Regions from separate parts of the Streptomyces sp. NPDC051286 genome, predicted to be linked through region 2. Evidence: riboswitches for the same ligand, from Rfam matches in the RefSeq annotation. Region 2 holds a riboswitch; each other region holds the start of a gene.
What was found. Region 2 has a riboswitch for cyclic di-AMP ahead of ACIBB8_RS17775 (transglycosylase family protein). Riboswitches for the same ligand answer to the same signal wherever they lie in the genome.

Region 1: linked by a shared signal. The riboswitch ahead of ACIBB8_RS21435 (transglycosylase SLT domain-containing protein) and the one ahead of ACIBB8_RS17775 (transglycosylase family protein) in region 2 are both predicted to bind cyclic di-AMP.
Region 3: linked by a shared signal. The riboswitch ahead of ACIBB8_RS06615 (M23 family metallopeptidase) and the one ahead of ACIBB8_RS17775 (transglycosylase family protein) in region 2 are both predicted to bind cyclic di-AMP.
Region 4: linked by a shared signal. The riboswitch ahead of ACIBB8_RS32060 (peptidoglycan DD-metalloendopeptidase family protein) and the one ahead of ACIBB8_RS17775 (transglycosylase family protein) in region 2 are both predicted to bind cyclic di-AMP.

Annotation. Positions count from the first base shown of each region.
Region 1 is NZ_JBITER010000020.1:132,324-137,390, forward strand. It holds gene ACIBB8_RS21430 (GMC oxidoreductase) at 1-783, opposite strand, end outside; gene ACIBB8_RS21435 (transglycosylase SLT domain-containing protein) at 1,388-2,155, opposite strand; cyclic di-AMP (ydaO/yuaA leader) riboswitch at 2,160-2,345, opposite strand; gene ACIBB8_RS21440 (DUF5996 family protein) at 2,918-3,871, shown strand; gene ACIBB8_RS21445 (UBP-type zinc finger domain-containing protein) at 3,883-4,242, opposite strand; gene ACIBB8_RS21450 (aromatic acid exporter family protein) at 4,476-5,067, opposite strand, start outside.
Region 2 is NZ_JBITER010000015.1:139,327-144,393, forward strand. It holds gene ACIBB8_RS17765 (cytochrome P450) at 1-1,022, shown strand, start outside; gene ACIBB8_RS17770 (transglycosylase family protein) at 1,128-2,051, shown strand; cyclic di-AMP (ydaO/yuaA leader) riboswitch at 2,352-2,523, shown strand; gene ACIBB8_RS17775 (transglycosylase family protein) at 2,527-3,258, shown strand; gene eno (phosphopyruvate hydratase) at 3,544-4,830, shown strand; gene ACIBB8_RS17785 (septum formation initiator family protein) at 4,976-5,067, shown strand, end outside.
Region 3 is NZ_JBITER010000004.1:127,156-132,222, forward strand. It holds gene ACIBB8_RS06600 (GNAT family N-acetyltransferase) at 1-698, opposite strand, end outside; gene ACIBB8_RS06605 (HPr family phosphocarrier protein) at 870-1,151, shown strand; gene ACIBB8_RS06610 (GntR family transcriptional regulator) at 1,345-2,064, opposite strand; gene ACIBB8_RS06615 (M23 family metallopeptidase) at 2,281-3,063, opposite strand; cyclic di-AMP (ydaO/yuaA leader) riboswitch at 3,076-3,243, opposite strand; gene ACIBB8_RS06620 (M16 family metallopeptidase) at 3,451-4,833, opposite strand; gene ACIBB8_RS06625 (M16 family metallopeptidase) at 4,860-5,067, opposite strand, start outside.
Region 4 is NZ_JBITER010000052.1:5,480-10,546, reverse strand. It holds gene ACIBB8_RS32070 (STM4011 family radical SAM protein) at 1-235, shown strand, start outside; gene ACIBB8_RS32065 (SGNH/GDSL hydrolase family protein) at 378-1,223, opposite strand; gene ACIBB8_RS32060 (peptidoglycan DD-metalloendopeptidase family protein) at 1,389-2,309, opposite strand; cyclic di-AMP (ydaO/yuaA leader) riboswitch at 2,313-2,489, opposite strand; partial or broken gene ACIBB8_RS32055 (alpha-galactosidase) at 2,753-4,857, opposite strand; gene ACIBB8_RS32050 (tyrosine-protein phosphatase) at 5,054-5,067, shown strand, end outside.

The sequences.
Region 1 (5,067 bases), on a different contig from region 2:
GATCTCGCCGGCCAGCGCCGACTTGGGGACGGTTCCGGCCTCTTCCTGCTTCATGTAGTCCCAGTCGTACACGGTGGGCACGAAGACGAACGGGAAGCCGGCGCGCTGGGCCTGCTCACGGCCGACCCGGGCGTACTGGTAGCACGCGGCGGTGTCGAACCAGGCCGGGTCGATGGTGCCGGCCCCGAGCCCGGCGTTGGCGCGCGGATAGTAGATGTCGTACATCTCGTCGGCGTCCACCGACGGGAGGACGGCTCCGAAATTCTCGCGCTTGGGAGTGACCGCCATCCCACCGTTGACCAGCGAGCCGCCACCGACGCCACGGCCCTGGTAGACGGTGATCCCGCTGAACTCCTCGGCGTCGAGGATCCCCGTGGTGCGGGTGATGTTCTTGTCGATGGGGAAGCCGAGGAAGTTGCTGAGGGGCTGCTTGGTCCTGGTGCGGAGCCAGTACGACCGGCTGTCCGGGGAGGTCGTGTTGGCGAAGATCTTGCCGTCCGGGCCGGGGGTGTCCCAGGCCATGCCCATTTCGATCATGTGCACGTCGACGCCCGCCTGGGCGAGACGCAGCGCGGCGACGGAGCCACCGTATCCGGTGCCGATCACCAGGGCCGGGACATGGGCCCCGGAGTCGATCGGGGCAGTTGTGGAGCCGACCCCGGCCTGGGCCGGGGTGGTGTGACCCGCAAGGGCCACGGCTCCTAAAATAGAACCAGTTCCTGTGATGAACCTTCGACGCGAAAGGCCCTTGGGGCCTGCATTGTGCATGGTAAAGTCACTCATGTGACACGCCTCACTCTCCAGAGAGTGAAACTGGTTCTACTGCTGTTCGCGCATTAAGTCACTACATACCGATGGGTAACATGCACCCGACCGAGGCGGCCCGGATGCGCAACGCTGCCTGTCAGGCGGGCCGCCCCCGGCGGGCCGAACCTGGTCGCACACACTAACGGCCTGGTGCACGATAGCGAGTGGATCAGCGAGCGGCGTCATGCGGCTTCGAATCCAAGGCGGAAGAGGGAGGCGACGCGAAGGGGGCCCCTCCCGTGCCTTCAAGGCCATGGGGGAGTCGTCGACTGACGACAACGCCGGAAGCGGAGTCGCATGACGCCGGGAGCCCGCTCGCTATCGTGCACCAGGCCGTAAGGGCCGACCCGTAATCCCTGGTGGATCAGGGCACGGCGTCAGATGCGGTGCATCGCAAGGCGGAGGAGCGTCCTCATACTGGGCGCATTCGGACGTTCCGGCGACGCCGCAGGATGCGAAGCAAGGCGGGCTGACTTCTCGACTTCTGCACAGTCTCCCGTGCGCGACACCGACGGGAACGGGTGGCGAAGCCCCATCGGACCTTCGCCACCCGTCATGCCTGAATCAACGCAACCGGGCGTCAGTAGGCCCCGAACACGTTGTCGATCGAGCCGTACTTGGCGGCGGCGTAGTTGCATGCGGCCGTGATGTTGGCGACCGGGTCGTAGGGGTCCATCGACGTACCGGGCACGTGGTAGGCCCGGAACGTGGGGTCGATGACCTGCAGGAGGCCCTTGGACGGCGTGCCCTTGGCGGCGTTCGAGTCCCAGTTGTTGATGGCCCGGGGGTTGCCCGCGGACTCGCGCATGATGTTGCGGTGGATGCCGTTGTAGCTGCCGGGGATGCCGTGCTGGGCCATGACGGCCAGCGACTCCTTGATCCAGCCGTCGAGGTCGTTCGTGTACGTCGCGGGCTTCGCGGTGACGGCAGCGGCGGTGCTCGCGGCCGTCGTGGACTCGACCGCCGTGGTCGCGGTGGCGCCGATGGTGAGCTTCTGGCCCGCGTGAATGACGCCGGGGTCGGCTCCGATGACCGCTCGATTGTCCTTGTACAGCTGCTGCCAACCGCCGCTCACGGAATGACTCAGGGCGATCCTGTAAAGGGAATCACCGGCTATCACGGAATAGATGGTGGGCGTAGCCGCCCGCACGGCAGCCGGCTTGGCGGGGGCGGCAGCGGGCGCCACTGTCTTGGAGACGGCGGCGGTGGCAGGCTGCGCCGGCGCTGCCGAGGCAACGGTTGCCCCGATCATCGGAAGCGCGAGAACGGCTCCGCCCGTGCTCACGGCGATGAATCCGCGAGTCAGCGAACTGGGCTTACGACGACGGTGGTTAACCTGTGCGGGCATGGCGTATTCCTCTCCGTCGCCTACGAGGTGAGCTGTCGGGTTAAGGCTGGAGTTGCCTCGTCGTATGGGAATACGACTTCACCCCTAGCCGTTCCGGATACCGGATCGGCGGCTTGCGCGGGTCCCCCGCTCCTGCCGTACGTGAGTGGTCGGGTTCCCGGACGGCGGCAGGATTCGGCGTTCCATCCGGATTGACGGTGACCGTAGGCGAGAAACTCCGACCCGAACAAGTCCCCATTTCTCGATCACAATTCATTTACAAGATCGAGTCGCGGAAATTTTCACATTCCACCCCGGTCCGCGAAGCCAACTTTCTTGGCACAGAAGGGAACCGGGCGGCATGCCAATGCGTCCGCGGGTCCGGAAGGTGACTCTCACCACTCAGCCCGAAAAGGGCGATTTGCCCGGTACGTAAAAGCTCAGGCCCGCACGGGTTGCACGTTCACCAGAACGGCGAGCGATTTCCCCTTATCGCCAAAATTGCGACATTTAGGAGATTTTGGCGCTGCCGGACGGACACCCCGCCTCCGACTCGTCGGGAAGGGCGTCCCCGGGGAGACGACCAGGAGCAGCCGCGCGTCACCCGTCTGCGCCGACTGCGGCGCGCGAGTGGCCGCCCACCGTCCAGGCGTGCAGGTTCACGCGAACGACACCACGGCGGCCGCACAAGGTGCCGCACACCTTGGGCATGGCCATGATGGTGCGGAAGAACGCCCTGCCCGCCCGCCGGGACCGTCCGGCAGCATGAGAGAAGTGATGGCGATGGAGCTGTTCCCGCCCATGCCGCTCGCCGAATGGCGTGACACCAAAGAGACGCTCCACCGCTTCGCGCAGATCATCGGAAAGATCCGTCTCGCGGCCAGTGTCCGGCGCAATCACTGGTGGAACGTCCCGTTTCACCTCACTGGCCGCGGTATCACCACCCGCCCCATGGGGCAGATCGACGGCAACCCGATTTTCACGGTGGACTTCGACTTCGTCGGCCATCGACTCGTCATCACAAGACTGGACGGCACGACGGTCTCGTTCCCGCTTTCGGGCCAGTCCGTGGCTTCCTTCCACAAGACGGTCATGGCCGCCCTGGACGCGCTGGGCATCGAGGTGGATATCAACTTGCCCAAGCCATTCGATCTGTCCGACGCCGACCGTCCGTTCGCCGAGGACACGGAGCACGCGGCATACGATCCCGAACAGGCAAACCGGTATTGGCAGGTCCTCAGTCAAGTAGCACTGGTACTGGAGGAATTCGCCGCGCGGTTTTCGGGGAAAGTCAGTCCGGTGCACCATTTCTGGCACACCTTCGATATCGCTCACACCCGCTTTTCGGAGCGTCAGATCGACCAGCCCAAGCAAATCGACCCGGTGACCCGGGAGGCCTACTCCCGGGAAGTGATCAGCTTCGGTTTCTGGTTCGGTGACGACACGTTCGCCGCGCCCGCGTTCTACTCGTACACCGCTCCCGAACCGGCGCGGCTGGCGGAGGAACCCCTCACTCCGGTGTCGGCGCAATGGGTGGATCGTGGCGGCAGCCACCTGGCGGTGCTGCCGTATGACGCGGCCCGCACCGAGAGCGATCCACGTGGGGCCGTACTCGCCTTCTACGAAAGCGCCTATCAGGCCGGCGCGGGGCGCGCCGGCTGGGACATCGCCCGTCTCGCCTGCCCCGGCGGCATCACCGATCCGTGCCTGAGGACCCGTACGCCTGCCCGAGGATGAGGAGCGCGGCTTCAGTGCAGTTGCCGCTCCCAGTCCGCGGGGACCTTGCCCTGGGGACCCGGGGTCGGCTGGGCGACCGGGTGCGAGGTGGGCGGGAGCAGCTCCAATCCCTCGTAATATTCCTCGGTCTCGATGTTCCAGAGCCAGTTCTCCCCCGGTTCGAAGCTGGCCAGGAACGGATGTCCTGCCTCGCGTGCGTGCTTCGTACCGTGCTGCGAGGGCGAGGAGTCGCAGCAGCCGATGTGTCCGCACGCCGCGCAGCGGCGCAGGTGCATCCACCATCCCGGTCCGTCGCCCGCCAAGCAGTCCGCACATCCCGCCCCGCTGGGAGCCGCGGTGAGATCGATGCCTGGGATCTGGTCAGGTGCCATGTGACGTGCCTCCGTGATCAGGCGCGAGACCGCGGACCCTGCGGGTCCCGTCCCGGTGCTCTGAGGCTTCCGATTGCCCTCCTGCATCGTAAGGCCGGGCTACCGGGTCCGCCCGCGTCGAACAGCCGTGCCGGACTCCGGGCGCCGCTCGATGATGTGAAGTGCTCGCCCTGTGGAGGACCTTCGCGTACGCCGACGGCAGCGCAGGGTGCGGGTCTCCCATCGCCGCGCCGTCACCCTCCCGGGACTGTCGGCTGCGGGGCCCGGTGGCTGCCGAGCCGCCGCCGCAGTGCGGCGAGCCGGGGATAGCGTTCGTGCAGTTCAGCGGAGTGGCGGTCGAGCTCCTCGCCAAGGCGTTCGGCGCGTTTGTCGATGTCCAGCTCATCGAGAATGCGGTCGACCTCGGCGAGCAGCGCACCGTGCAGTTGCCACTGTCGGGGGTGCTCCTGAACGTCCTCCAGCAGGAGGTCGGCCACCACGTCCCGAGTGGCGCGGCTGGCGGCCAGTGCGGCGGCAAGTCGCGACTCCGCCTCCTCGGCATTGGCGGACACCGGGGTGGTGATCAGAGTGGAGAAGCTCTCGATGGCGTCGGCCATCTGCGCAAAGAGTTCCCGGAGCGAGGCGGCCACGTCCTCCGGGAACATGGTTTCCCCGGTCCGGGCTTTGGCCAGGTCCGTCAGCGTGCGGGCCAGTACACGGAGTACAACGGCACAGATCTCCAGTGTGTCGAGTCCGGTCCGCAGGACGATGCGGTACAGAAGGCCCTGCCGGATCCGGGGGTTGAGCAGGAGACTCTCCTCGGCCTGCCGGAGCGAGGCGTCGACG
Region 2 (5,067 bases):
AGGCGGAGCTGATGACGCATCTGCTGAACATCGACCCGCCCGACCACACCAGGTTGCGCCGGCTGGTCTCGAAGGCGTTCACGCCGCGCCGGGTCGCCGAGTTCGCCCCCCGCGTGCAGGAGCTGACGGACCGCCTCATCGACAACTTCATCGAGGAGGGATCCGCGGACCTCATCCACGACTTCGCGTTCCCGCTCCCCATCTATGCGATCTGCGACCTGCTCGGCGTCCCGCGCGAGGACCAGGACGACTTCCGGGACTGGGCGGGGATGATGATCCGCCACGGCGGCGGTCCGCGTGGCGGGGTGGCCCGGTCCGTGAAGAAGATGCGCGGCTATCTCGCGGAGCTCATCCACCGGAAGCGGGAGAACCCGGGGGAGGACCTGATCTCGGGGCTGATCCGGGCCAGTGACCACGGCGAGCACCTCACCGAGAACGAGGCCGCCGCCATGGCCTTCATCCTCCTCTTCGCGGGATTCGAGACGACGGTCAACCTCATCGGCAACGGGGTGTACGCCCTGCTGCGCAATCCGGAGCAGCGGGAGCGGCTGCAGCGCTCGCTCGACGCCGGGGAGACAGGGCTGCTGGAAACCGGCATCGAGGAACTGCTGCGGTACGACGGTCCGGTGGAGCTGGCGACCTGGCGGTTCGCCACCGAGCCGCTGACCCTCGGCGGGCAGCGGATCGCTGCGGGTGACCCTGTACTGGTGGTGCTCGCCGCCGCCGACCGGGACCCGGAGCGGTTTGCGAACCCGGACACCCTTGACCTCGCGCGGCGTGACAATCAGCACCTCGGATACGGGCACGGCATCCATTACTGCCTGGGAGCACCGCTTGCCCGACTGGAGGGACAGGCTGCCCTGGCCACGCTGTTGAGGCGCCTCCCGGACCTGCGGCTTGCGGTGGAACCTACCGATGTGCGGTGGCGTGGCGGACTCATCATGCGCGGACTGCGCACGCTTCCGGTGGAGTTCGGTCCCGGCCGGCGTTCCGATGAGGGTGACACTCTGTCAACCCTGTGACTTTCACGTGATCTGTGCTGCATCGACTTGTGACAAGCGTTCGAGTGCCGCTACGTTCACCGTTCGACTCACCAGTCACTTGTCAGTCACACGGAAGGCAATCCCATGGGCTCCGCGAACGGCAGGCACCGTCGCCCTCGCCAGGCACCCGCGATCGTCGTCGCCGCAGGCGTGACCGGTTCGGCCATCGCTATTCCCCTGCTCGGCGCGGCCGGTGCGCATGCCGCCGACGCCACGACCTGGGACCGGGTCGCGGAGTGCGAGAGCGGCGGCATGTGGAGCGCCGACCTCGGCAACGGTTTCTACGGCGGTCTTCAGTTCTCGCAGGATGCCTGGAAGTCGTACGGGGGTGAGGCATACGCTCCGCGCGCCGACCTCGCCAGCCGCTCGCAGCAGATAGCGGTCGCCGAGAAGGTCCTGGAGGACCAGGGGCCGAAGGCGTGGCCCAGCTGTGCGGCCATCTCCGAGCTCACGGAGGACGGGGTGCTGCCGGGGGTCGACCCGGGAGTCGTGCCGTCGGCCGAACAGGGGAAGAGCGGGAAGGCGTCCAAGGGGCCCTCCGCCAAGGCGTCGGCCAAGGCTTCCGACAAGGCTTCCGACAAGGCGTCCGCCACGCCTTCGGGCAAGGCGTCGCATAAGCCGTCGGCAGAGCCGTCAGCCACATCATCGTCCAAGAAGTCTGATTCGTCCAACTCGCCCCGAAAGTCCGGCTCGTCCGGCAACGAGGCGGGCGGCAAGCACCGCGGCGCACCGGCCTCCGAGGTGAGCCAGGACACGGGCAGGGGCGGCGGCCGGGACTCGGGCCGGCATGCTTCCCGCGGTAACAGTGAGGGGCGCGACACGCGCGCGGCGACGGCCGACCGCGATTACACCGTCCGGCCGGGCGACAACCTCTGGGCGATTGCTGACGCACAGAAGGTTCCCGGTGGATGGCCCGCTCTCTATGACGCGAACAAGGGTGCGGTTGGCGGCGACCCGGACCTCATCCTGCCTGGCCAGAGCCTCGATCTCGGCATGAAGTCGAAGTGAGAGCAGTCTGATAAACGGCTAAAAGCACCCCAAAAACCGGGGTAGTTCAGGGACCTATGTCCGCTTATGCGTAAGTGAGACATGGGTCTCTTTGCGTCAATTGGCGTGTCGCGTCTGTCGGGTCTGTCCGCGTCACCCCTCACCTGCGAAAACGCCGCGCAGTCGGATGCGGGTAAGGGCTGATTGTCCGTTATGACCATCTTTGAATGTCGAGGTTGCATACGTTTACGGTCGGAACCGCTCGCACCGCGGGCCCCGTCGACCGTCACGCCGAATCCTGCCGTCGGTCGAAGGGAACAGACGCGTAAAGCGCCGTAGGCAGGAGCGGGGGACCCAGGTAAGCCGCCGGGCCCGATGACCGAAAGGCCGTCAGGACCGGCTCGGGGTGAAGCCGCGTGCTAGGACACGCGACCGGGCAACTCACTTGGCCCGAACCCGACAGCTCACCTCGTAGGCGTCGGTGAGGAGAAGTTCCATGCTGCTGAACAGCAAGGGCAAGCACCGCCGCCCGTCCAAGGCCGTCCGCGTCGCCACGCTCGCCGGTGTCACCGGTGCCGCCATCGCCGCTCCCCTGATGGGTGCGACCAGCGCCTCCGCCGCCTCCGTCGCCACGTGGGACGCCGTCGCCCAGTGCGAGTCCGGTGGCAACTGGTCCATCAACACCGGCAACGGCTACTACGGCGGCCTGCAGTTCTCGCAGTCCAGCTGGGCCGCCGCCGGTGGTACGCAGTACGCCCCGCGTGCCGACCTCGCCACCAAGGCTCAGCAGATCGCCACCGCCGAGAAGCTCCTCGCCATGCAGGGCCCGGGCGCCTGGGGCTGTGCCCGCGCCGGTGGCCTCACCAACGACGGTGTCGACCCGGGTGTCGACACCGGCTCCACCGCGCAGCAGAGCGCCCCGGCGCAGGAGTCGAAGCAGGCCGTGTCGAAGCAGGCCGCGCCGAAGCCGGCCGAGCGCACCGAGGCTCCCGCCGCCTCCCGCGCGGACCGCGGCACCGCCCCCAAGAAGACCGTCACCACGCCGACCGGTGAGAAGGTCGCCAAGGGTGACGGCGAGTACACGGTGAAGTCCGGCGACTCGCTCAGCGAGATCGCCGCGCAGCACCAGGTGAAGGGCGGCTGGCAGCAGCTCTTCAAGCTGAACAAGGACATCGTCGAGGACGCCGACCTGATCTACCCGGGTCAGCAGCTCCACCTGACGAAGTAGGACGGGCTCCCCGTAGATACGGGCTCTCTCCTCCCCGAGCCCCCCGACCTGGCGCGGATTCCCCCGTACGCGCCGGGTCGGGGTTTTTGGTACTCACTGTTCAACTGTTGTCGTTACCGTCCAGTAGAAATCTGGACCTTTGCCCTGCTACGAGTGCCCTTGGGTCCTTTTTCGTCCCAGGGGGCGGGCGGTCGGCGGACCGAGGCGGCCCAGCCGGTTAGGCTCTTGTCGCAAGGCCAAAGCGACCCTGCACAACCAGCGTCATATCCCAGAAGGAGATGCCTCGTGCCGTCCATCGACGTCGTCGTAGCCCGGGAAATCCTCGACTCCCGCGGAAACCCCACGGTCGAGGTCGAGGTTGGCCTCGACGACGGCAGCACGGGCCGTGCTGCCGTGCCGTCCGGCGCCTCCACCGGTGCGTTCGAGGCCATTGAGCTTCGCGACGGTGACCCCAACCGCTACCAGGGCAAGGGCGTCGAGAAGGCCGTCCTCGCCGTGATCGAGCAGATCGGCCCGGAGCTCGTCGGCTACGACGCCACCGAGCAGCGGCTGATCGACCAGGCCATGTTCGACCTGGACGCCACCGAGAACAAGGGCTCGCTCGGCGCCAACGCCATCCTCGGTGTCTCGCTGGCCGTTGCGCACGCCGCGTCCGAGGCCTCGGACCTGCCGCTGTTCCGCTACCTCGGTGGCCCGAACGCGCACCTGCTGCCCGTCCCGATGATGAACATCCTCAACGGCGGGTCGCACGCCGACTCCAACGTGGACATCCAGGAGTTCATGATCGCGCCGATCGGCGCGGAGTCCTTCTCCGAGGCCCTGCGCTGGGGCGCCGAGGTCTACCACACGCTGAAGAAGGTTCTGAAGACCAAGGGCCTGTCGACCGGTCTCGGCGACGAGGGCGGCTTCGCGCCGAACCTGGAGTCGAACCGCGCCGCCCTGGACCTCATCCTCGAGGCCATCAAGGAAGCCGGTTACGCCCCGGGCAAGGACATCGCGCTCGCGCTCGACGTCGCCGCCTCGGAGTTCTACAAGGACGGCAAGTACGAGTTCGAAGGCAAGTCCCGCTCGGCCGCCGAGATGACCGAGTACTACGAGGAGCTCGTCTCCGCGTACCCGCTGGTCTCCATCGAGGACCCGCTGTACGAGGACGACTGGGCCGGCTGGAACGTCATCACCCAGAAGCTCGGCGCCAAGGTGCAGATCGTCGGCGACGACCTGTTCGTCACCAACCCGGAGCGCCTGGCCCGCGGCATCGAGGAGGGCTCCGCCAACGCCCTGCTCGTCAAGGTCAACCAGATCGGTTCGCTGACCGAGACCCTGGACGCCGTCGAGCTGGCCCAGCGCAACGGCTTCAAGTGCATGATGTCCCACCGCTCCGGCGAGACCGAGGACGTCACCATCGCCGACCTCGCCGTCGCGGTGAACTGCGGCCAGATCAAGACCGGCGCCCCGGCCCGCTCGGACCGCGTCGCCAAGTACAACCAGCTGCTGCGCATCGAGGAGATCCTCGACGACGCGGCGGTGTACGCGGGCCGCTCCGCGTTCCCGCGGTTTCGCTCTGCGAACTGATCAGCACAGCGCTCTGCGAACGGATCAGCACGGTAAGTGCTGATCGCAGGCCCGGTGCCGGGCAAAGGCCATGGCCTCCGTCCGTCCCCCCACTCGGTCCCGTACCGTGTGCGGGGACGGACGTGCGTAGTGGGGAGGCGGAGACATGGCCGCGAAGGACCGGGACCGGTTCTCCACCGCGACCCGGCTGCGACTGCTCGGTGAGCAGACCGCCGCCCGCGTCTACCGGTCCCAGAA
Region 3 (5,067 bases), on a different contig from region 2:
GTGCGGCCGACCCCGCCGGGGGTACGCCCGGTGCCGATGACGGCGACGGACCCCGGTGCGAGCAGCCGCTGCACCGACCGCGCCTCCGCCCGCTGCTCACGGGCGCGCTGGACGGCGAGGGACTCGGCGGTCGGTTCGAGGTCGAGGGTGAGATGGACGGCGCCTTCCTCGAAGCTGCGCTGCTGGGTGTACCCGGCGTCACGGAACACCTTGATCATCTTGGTGTTGGCGGGCAGCACCTCGGCGGCGAAGCGCCGGATGCCGCGCTCACGCGCCACTGCTGCGATGTGCTCGAGGAGCGCCGATGCCACGCCACGGCCCTGGTGCGCGTCCTGGACGAGAAAAGCGACCTCTGCCTCGTCGGCGGGGACGGAGGCCGGCCGGCCGTTCGCGTCGATCCGGTCGTAGCGGACGGTGGCGATGAACTCACCGCCGACCGTGGCGGCGAGGCCCACCCGGTCGACGTAGTCGTGATGGGTGAAGCGATGGACGTCCTTGGCGGACAGACGGGGGTAAGGAGCGAAGAACCGGTAGTACTTCGACTCGTCGGAGACCTGCTCGTAGAAGCTGACCAGGCGCTCGGCATCGTCCGTGGTGATGGGCCTGATACGGGCCGTACCGCCGTCGCGGAGCACCACATCCGCTTCCCAGTGGTCGGGGTACGCGTGGTGCGGACTCTGCTCCGGCGTGGGCTGCATGGGCAAAGCCTACGGCGCGGTCAGCGGTCGCGTAGGGCCCGGGGCCGGGGCAGTCTGAGAGCTCCGATCAGCCGTGCAGCACGGGCTGGGGCCGGGTCGCGGGTCGGCGGCCGACGGCGCACTGCGTGAGAGGCTGGTCTAGACAACCATTGATTCGTGAAGGGCAGAACCATGGCTGAGCGTCGCGTCAATGTCGGTTGGGCCGAGGGCCTGCACGCCCGCCCCGCCTCCATCTTCGTTCGTGCCGCCACGGCGTCCGGTATCCCCGTGACGATCGCCAAGTCCGACGGCCCCCCGGTGAACGCCGCCTCCATCCTCGCGGTGCTCGGTCTCGGCGCGCACGGCGGCGAGGAGATCGTACTCGCCTCCGAGGCGGACGACGCGGAGGCGACGCTCGACCGGCTGGCGAAGCTGGTCACCGAAGGACTCGAGGAACTCCCGGAGACCGTCTGATTGCAGGGTTCCGATCAGGGGGAAGCCTTTCCGGCCGGTTCCTGTCGGGCGCATTTCTGCGCCGGAGCCGCGACACCCCCAACCGGGGCCGTGACTCCTGCGTTTTCTGATACCGGCAATACCTCTGGAGCGAATTTTGTGCAGCCCAAAGAAATCCCTGCGCACTTAATTCACTTTTTATACAGCGCAGGTGTTAATGCCGGTCGCTCGCGGTGTTTACGGCATGTTGCGAAGTCCTCACCCGACCGCCGGAACAGGGGGCGCCGGCATCACGGCCCGAAGCACCGTCCGCGCGACGCAGCCGGTGCGCGGCGGCGGCCCGCGCGGCGTGCTGAGCGGCCAGCGCCCTGGCCCGTTCCGCGTCGCCGCGCGCCACGGCGTCCACGATGGCTGCACGGTCGCCCCAGCAACCGGCCAGGCGGGCCGGCTGCTCGACCGCGTACATCCAGGCGATCTTGTGGCGTAGCTGGGTGAGCAGCGCGATGAGCCCGGGGCTGCCGGACGCCTGGGCGAGCGTCTCGTGGAACCAGCCGCCCAGGGAGCGCAGATCCTCCCCCGTACCCCGCCGCGCTCTGTCCTGCCCCAGCCTGACCAGGCCGCGCAGCACCTTGAGGTGCGCCTCGGTGCGGCGTTGAGCGGCGCGGGCCGCACCCAGCGGCTCCAGCAGCATCCGTACCTCCAGAAGGTCGGCGGCCTCCTGCTCGGTGGGCTCGGCGACACAGGCACCGGCATGTCGGCGGGTGACCACGAAGCCCTCGGACTCCAGGGTGCGCAGCGCTTCCCGCACCGGGACCCGGGAGACCCCGTAACGGCGCGCGAGCAGCTCCTCGGTGAGTCTGCCGCCGCGCTCGAAGACACCGGAGACGATGTCGTCACGGATTGCCGTGCATACCGATTGCGCCGGAATGCGCATGTCCGAACCCCTCCGCCTTAATCCCCCGCGAAACGCGACCGATCGACGCCTGTTCCGTGACTCTATTGCAAGGCGACCGCATTTCCGAAGCCGGACCGAAAACCATGAATATCCTTTGGCCCGGTGGCGGTTCCGCGGGGCGGTTCGGCAGGAACGGACATGCCGAAGGCCCCGGCGGAAGCCGGGGCCTTCGGCATGTTGTGGATGGGACGTCGGTCAGACGTTCACGCCATGGGCGCGCAGGTACGCCACGGGGTCCATGTCGGAGCCGTACGAAGGCGTGGTGCGGGCCTCGAAGTGGAGGTGCGGTCCGGTGGAGTTGCCGGTCGAGCCGGAGAGGCCGATCTGCTGACCTGCGCCGACGCTCTGGCCGACGGAGACGCCGATCGACGAGAGGTGGCCGTACTGGGTGTACGTGCCGTCCGTCATCCGCAGCACGATGTTGTTGCCGTATGCGCCGCCCCAGCCCGCCTCGACGACCGTGCCGGCGCCGACGGCGACGACGGAGCTGCCGGAGGCGGCATGGAAGTCGATGCCCGAGTGGCGGCCGGAGGACCAGAGGGATCCGCTCGACTTGTAGCCGGTGGTGACGTACGAACCGGCGACCGGGAGCTGGAAGGATCCCAGGCGGGTGCGCTCGGCGGAACGGGCGGCGCGGGCCTTCGCGTCACGGGCCGCCTTGGCGCGGGCCTCGGCCTTGGCCTTCGCCGCCGCCTCGGCCCTGGCAGCCTCGGCAGCCTTCGCAGCGACGTCGGCCTGGCGCTTCTGCACCTCGGCCTGGGTGGCCACCTGGTCGGCGAGGGCATCCTCGATGGCGACGATCTGGGTCAGACCGGTTTCATCGCCGGAAGGGACCTCGGCATCCGTGGCGAGGGCCGGAGAGGCCAGTCCGCCGATGACACCGGTGGTCGCCAGCGTTGCGACTCCGGCGACGCGTGCACTCCGGCGCTTCAGGCGGCTCGGGGCACGGTGCTTCCCGGTGGGGCGGGGGAACGCCATGAAGTAGCTGGTCCTTTCCTTCCTTCTCGCCTACCGGGTTAGCTGACGGGTTCGGAGCAGGAAGGTCTCCTACGGATCCCGGGCCTCAGAGGAGGTCGCGGCATCCGATTCACCCCAGGGACTGTGTGGGTCCCCGGCTCCCCAGGCTCGCGCCTGATGGGGACTCGGCGATCACTGCCCGGCGCCACGGATGCGGCATTCGAGTGACGGACAGCGGAGCCGACGCTAGGCGGGGGTACTTTCATTCACCAAACGGACAGGGCGCTTTGTAGCGCATCCCACAGGGCAAGCAAGAACCTTTCGTCTCGAATCAGGCAAAAGGGAAGACCCTGGCGGGAAGCGACTCGCCAGGGCCCCTCTTCGCCCCTCTTTGCGGGGCTTGATGCATCAGCCGGTGACGACCGACACCTCTCCGATTCCCAACGCCCTGACCGGCTCCTCGATCTGCGCGGCGTCGCCGACGAGAATCGTGACCAGCCGGTCCACCGGGAAGGCGTTGACCACGGCTGAGGTCGCCTCGACCGTGCCGGTCTCGGCCAGGCGGGCGTACAACTGCGCCTGGTAGTCGTCCGGGAGGTGCTGCTCGACCTGGTCGGCGAGCGTACCGGCGACGGAGGCAGCCGTCTCGAACTTCAGCGGGGCGACACCCACGAGGTTCTGCACAGCGGTCTCGCGTTCGGCGTCGGTCAGCCCCTCGGCCACCAGGGTCCGCAGGACCTTCCACAGGTCGTCGAGCGCCGGTCCGGTGGACTCTGTGTCCACTGAGCCGCTGATCGCCAGCATCGCCGCACCGGTCGCCCCGGAGGCGGAGTCCGGGGCCGTCGAGCGCAGGACCTGCCCGAAGGCCCGCACGCCATAGGTGTAGCCCTTCTCCTCGCGCAGCACCCGGTCCAGCCGGGAGGTGAGTGTGCCGCCCAGGCAGTAGGTGCCGAGGACCTGGGCCGGCCACACACTGTCGTGCCGGTCGGCGCCGATGCGGCCGATCAGCAGCTGCGTCTGCACGGCGCCCGGACGGTCGACGATCACCACGCGGCCGGTGTCGTCGGCGGTGATCGGCGGGACCGGACGGGGCTCCACAGTGTTCCCGGTCCAGTCGCCGATGGTGTCGGCGAGCAGGGCGTCCAGGTCGATACCGGTGAGGTCGCCGACGACGACGACGGTCGCGGTGGACGGCCGGACATGGGCCTCGTAGAAGGCGCGCACCGCCGCGGAGTCGATCCGCTCCACCGTCTCCTCGGTGCCCTGGCGCGGGCGTGACATCCGCGACGTGGCCGGGAAGAGCTCCTTGGAGAGCTGCTTGGCGGCACGCCGGGCGGGGTTGGCCTGCTCGTGCGGAATCTCGTCGAGCCGGTTGTTCACCAGTCGCTCGATCTCGCTGTCGGCGAACGCGGGCGCCCGCAGCGCCTCGGCGACCAGACCCAGCGCCTTGGCCAGCCGGGAGGCCGGAACCTCCAGGGAGACCCGCATGCCGGGATGGTCGGCGTGCGCGTCGAGAGTGGCGCCGCAACGCTCCAGCTCAGCGGCGAACTCCTCGGCGGAGTGCTTGTCGGTGCCCTCGGAAAGGGCCCGCGCCATGATCGTGGCCACGCCGTCGAGGCCCTCGGGCTCGGCGTCCAGCGGGGCGTCGAGGAAGATCTCGACCGCGACGACCTGCTGGCCGGGACGGTGGCAGCGCAGCACCGTCAGCCCATTGGGCAGGGCGCCGCGCTCGGGTGCGGGAAAGGCCCAGGGCCTGGCCGTGCCGGGGGTCGGCTGCGGGTGGTACTCCATCGATACTCCAGTCGCGGCAGCGTCGGTCACTTGTCCGCCCCTTCGTGCGCGTCGGTGTCGGTGTCCGTCTCATCGGCTTCCGCGTCGGCGGATTCGGCCGGCTCGACCGGCTCGTAGACGAGCACCGCCCGGTTGTCGGGGCGCAGCTGGGCCCTGGCCGCCGCCTGGACCTCGTCCGCGGTGACGTCGAGGACCCGCTGGACGGCGGTCAGGGCGAGCTGCGGGTCGCCGAAC
Region 4 (5,067 bases), on a different contig from region 2:
CCCGGCCGAGCTCGGCAACCTGTACGACGGCAGCTACCGGCGTGCGCTCGGTCCGCGGGCCTGTCCGCTCGCCGTCTGCGACTGCCACATCGGCTATGTACATCTGGAGACGCTGCCGTTGTACGACGTCTTCGCGGGTGGCGTCCTGGAGCGCATACCAGCCCGACGCCCGGGCAAACCGGCACCCTCGGGGCGCCGGTTCCTGCCGGTGTCCCCCGTCGCCGGACAAGCCTGAAGCCCCCGAGAGGCAGAAAGGGAACGGGCACGTCCGGCCGATGAGGCCGAAGAGAGGGCTTGGGGCGTGTTTCGAAAGGAGCGTCGTCCGCCCGTAGGGCGGGCCCGGCGTCGCCTGGCAGGCGGGGCTTTCGACACACGCCCTAAAGCGGCAGGAGGTCCGGCCGCTTCGCCTCGACGTGGTCGCCGGAGGACTCGCCGCGCAGCCGACGCCCTATCCACGGAACCAGGTACTCACGCGCCCAGTGGATGTCGTCGCGCCGGACCTCCAGCGTGCCGCGCTGTGCCTGCGGGGGCCACTCCTGGTCGGGGTCAGCCGGTACATCGAAACCAAGGACCTGGGCGGCGCGCAGCGCGACCCGGGTGTGCCCCTCGGGCGACAGGTGGAGCCGGTCGTCGTCCCAGGCTCGCCGGTCCTGCACGGACTTCAGCGACCACAGGTCGAGGACCGGGCAGTCGTAGCGATCAGCGATGGAGCGCACATGGGCGGTGTACGTGGCGATCTTGCCGCGCAGATGGCGCAGGACGGGAACGCCGCGGGTGTCGAAGCCGGTCGTCACCAGGACGGTGCCGACCGAGTCGGTGAGCTCGGCGACCGCGCGCTCGAAGCGTTCGGCCACGTCGTCGGGGTCGGTGCCGGGCCGGATGATGTCGTTGCCGCCCGCGCAGAAGCTCACCAGATCGGGTGCGAGCTCCTTGGCGCGCGGTACCTGCTCCTCGACGATCTGGTCGAGGAGGCGTCCGCGTACGGCGAGATTGGCGTACCGGAAGTTTCCGTGCGCGGAGCCCTCGGGGCTCGTCGCCGCGTCGGGGTCCGGGAGCTGGTCCGCGAGAAGTACCGCGAAACGGTCCGCCCAGCCGACGAAGGTTCCGTCCGGGCCGGGGTCTCCGACTCCCTCGGTGAAGCTGTCGCCAATCGCTGCGTACGACCCGATGGCGCCATGCCGGTTGATGACGCCACGTTGATTGTTTCTCGAATCGTCTGCCACAAGCGCATATCCTGCACCGCCGAATGTGACCTACGCGACCGTAATAAGGGGTTGACGGGTGGTGAGATAGGCCACCGGTCAGGTTTTGGTAAACGGGGAATAAGCGAAGGGGCGGCGCGCCGCTGCGCACCGCCCCTTCACCGAGCTGACCGGATCAGCCGTGGATCAGACGTAGATCCCGTGCGAGGCCAGGTAGGCGATCGGGTCGATGTCCGACCCGTACGCCGGGCCGGTGCGGATCTCGAAGTGCAGGTGCGGGCCGGTGGCGTTGCCGGTGGCACCGGAGAGGCCGACCTGCTGGCCTGCGGTCACGGTCTGGCCCGCCGAGACGGAGAGCGAGGACATGTGGCCGTACTGCGAGTAGTGGCCGTCGGCGTGCTTGATGACGACCTGGTTGCCGTACGCGCCACCCCAGCCGGCGGTGACGACGGTGCCGGAGGTGATCGCCTTCACGCTGGTGCCGGTGGGGACCGGGAAGTCGATGCCCGTGTGGCTGCCGCTGGACCAGTTGGAGCCGGAGGCACGGTAGGCGGTGGTGTGGTTGCCCGGGACCGGGTGGACGTAGCCGGAGCTGTTGCTCTGGCCGGCCGAGGCGGAGGCCGTGGTGGTCTTGACGGAGCCCGAAGTCTTGGACTGCGACGCGGACTTGTCGGCCGAGGAGGTCGACGGAGCCGGAGCGGACTGCGTGGTGTCCGTCGTCGCGGCGGAGCCGGCCGGCTTGCCGCCGAGCGTCAGCTTCATGCCCGGGAGGATCAGGCTCGGGTTCTCGCCGACGACCGCGCGGTTGTCCTGGTACAGCTTCTGCCAGCCGCCCTCGACCTGCTGCTCGGCGGCGATCTTCGACAGGTTGTCACCGGCGACGACGGAGTACGTCCGGGTCTCGACCTGCTTCTTCACGACCGGCGCGGCCTCGGCGGCGGCGTGCGTGGCTGCCGACTGCGCGGTGGGCGCGGCCTGCTCCGCGGCGTGGGCACCGGTGGCGCCGAGCAGCGGAAGGGCGACGACGGCGCCACCGGCACTGATGGCGGCGACGCCACGGGCGATCGTGCTGGACTTGGGACGGCGATGCTTACCCGATGCGGGCATGAAGAATTTCCTCTCCGGCGCCTACGAGGTGAGCTGTCGGGTTCGGGCTGGAGATGCCCGGTCGCAGTTCGCGACTTCACCCCGAGCCGACCGGATCTCTCCGGGCGGCGGCTTACCTGGTTCCCCCGCTCCTGCCACACGTGAGTGGATGCGAATTCCGGGCGGCGGCAGGATTAGGCGGTCCGTCCGGATTGAGGGTGACCGTAGGCGAGCGAGGAAGGCGGAAACAAGCCGTCGATTACTCAACGGAATCCGCGCCGGGAAATCGGCGCGGAATCCTGGTCACCCTCCGTGGATTACGGATCTTGGATTTCCGCGCGACATCCGGAATACCCATCCGTGGCACCACCACGCACCGTCACGAATATGATCCCGCTCACGAGGAGGGCATCATCTCCCGTAGAAATAGGCCATGTTCCGCTAAAAGACGCAATACGGACATGTCATGAGCGTTCCCCGCGTCGGAGCCTCAGCACCTTCGCGTCCAGGTCCCCCCTCAGGCCGGTGTGCAGACCCTGATGCAGCAGCACGGCGCCGTGGTGGACCGCCCCGGTGTCCAGGTCGGTGTAGGTCGCCGCGGGGTCGAGCCCGCGCAGCCGCAGGGCCGGCGGCCGCTCCCCGTACCGCTGTGCCTCCAGCCACATCAGCACCACGGCCTCGTCGCCGTGCATGTACTGCACGGCGCTGAGTCCACCGCGCGGGGCACGCAGCCGGTACAGCGCGCCGTGCTGCACCGCGGGACGGATCTCCTTGTAGAGATCCACCCAGCTCCGTGCCTCGGCCAGTTCCTCGTCACTCCACTCGGTGAGATCCCCGCCGACCCCGAGCACCCCGGCCATCGCGCTGACGAAGCGGAAGCGCAGCGAACTGACCCTGCTGTTGAGCTGGACATTCGGACTGTCGGTGACCCAGGCGGCCATCACCTGCGCCGGATGGATCTGCCCGAAGCCCTCCTGGATGGCGAGCCGGTCGAGCGGGTCGGTGTTGTCGGAGGTCCACACCTGGTCGGTACGGGCGAGGATCCCCAGATCGATCCGGCCACCGCCGCCCGAGCAGGACTCGAAGGCGACCCCGGGGTGGGCGGCCCGCAGCCGGTCGATCAGCGTGTAGAGCGCGTCCACATGCGCGATCCAGAGCTTCTGCGGATAGTCCTCGCCCGGCCAGCCCGCATCGGTGAAGCAGCGGTTGAAGTCCCATTTCACATAGTCGATCGGGGCGCTGGAGAGCAGCCTGTCGAGCTGCTCCCACAGATGGTTCTGCACATCGGTCCGGGCCAGATTGAGCACCAACTGATGACGGAATTCGGTCCGGGTCCGCCCAGGGAAGTGCTGCACCCACTCGGGGTGCGCGCGATAGAGATCACTGTCGGCGTTCACCATCTCCGGCTCGACCCAGATGCCGAACTGCATGCCGAGTCCGTGCACTTCGTCGGCGAGCGGCTTCAGCCCGCCGGGGAATCGCTCGGGGTTGGGTGTCCAGTCGCCGAGTCCGGCCCGGTCGCTGGTGCGCCGCCCGAACCACGCGTCGTCCACGACGAACAGCTCGACGCCCATCGCCGCGGCGCGCTCGGCGAGGGCGCGCTGCTGGTCCTCCGCGATATCGAAGCCGGTCGCCTCCCAGGAGTTGTAAAGCACCGGCCGCAGGCTCTCGGCGCCCGGGACGACATGGGCCAGTTGCCAGGCGTGCCAGGACCGGCTCGCCCCGCCGAACCCTTCGGCGCTCCACAGTCCGGCGAACACCGGTGTGGTGTACGTCTCCCCCGGTGCGAGCCGCAGCAGCCCGGAGTCGTCGTATCCAGCGCCTCCGGTGATCTGCACGAGCCCGTCGGGGAGCTGCTGCACCGCGATCCGCCACGAGCCGGACCAGCCGAGCGCGCAGCCGTACACCTCGCCGTCCTCCTCGGTGGCGGCGCCGTCCGCATCGAGCGCGACCCAGGGCAGGAACTGGTGTCCGGTGTGGCCGCGCCTGCTGGAGAGGACCTTCTCGCCGTACGTCAGCTCCGACCGTACGAGCTGTGTCTCGGCCGCCCAGCGACCGTGCAGCTGACTCAGCCGCCAGCTGTCCCGGGCGGGCAGCGCCCAGGCCGCCGCGTCGGCGCGCAACAGCTCCAGCGGCGGACCGTCAGGACCGGTGTGGGTGACGGTGGCCCAGCGCTCGATGACATCGGAGTCGTCCCGCATCCGGTAGTGCAGCGTGAGCGCGAGCCGCTGCACTGAGTCGGCGAACGCGATACGGAGTTCGTCTCCGTCCACGACGGCCCCGGCGAACGCCCATTCGGTACCACGGACTTCGGGGGTGCGTACGGAGAGAGCGGGCCGGACGAAGCGGGGCCACCCTCGACCGGGTACTCCTCGCGGCCGTCCAGCCGCGACTCGAAGCCCCGCAAGGGCGGCTCGGGCGCGGCGGCGAGGGCCTCGGCGGCCGCGAGGGAGATCCGCGGCCCCCAGTGCAGATGCAGTAGTTCGCCCCGGCCGGTGAGGTGCAGCGCGTAGCTGCCGCTCGCCCCGGTCAGCAGCCAGGTCCGACCCTGCTCACCCGTCTCGATCACGTCATCCCCGCATTCCCACAGTTCCGCACATCATCGGCCGCCGGCCGACGGCCGGGCAACGCCCGTGCGAGGGGAATTCCATGGGGTGTTCAGCGGGAAACGGCCGAGATGACGGCCAGAGAATTCAATGTCGTATCGTCGCAGGAACTGACCTCGCCGGCGAGCCGCGCCGACGCCAGACACTCCAGGAGACACCGTGACGCAGCAGGT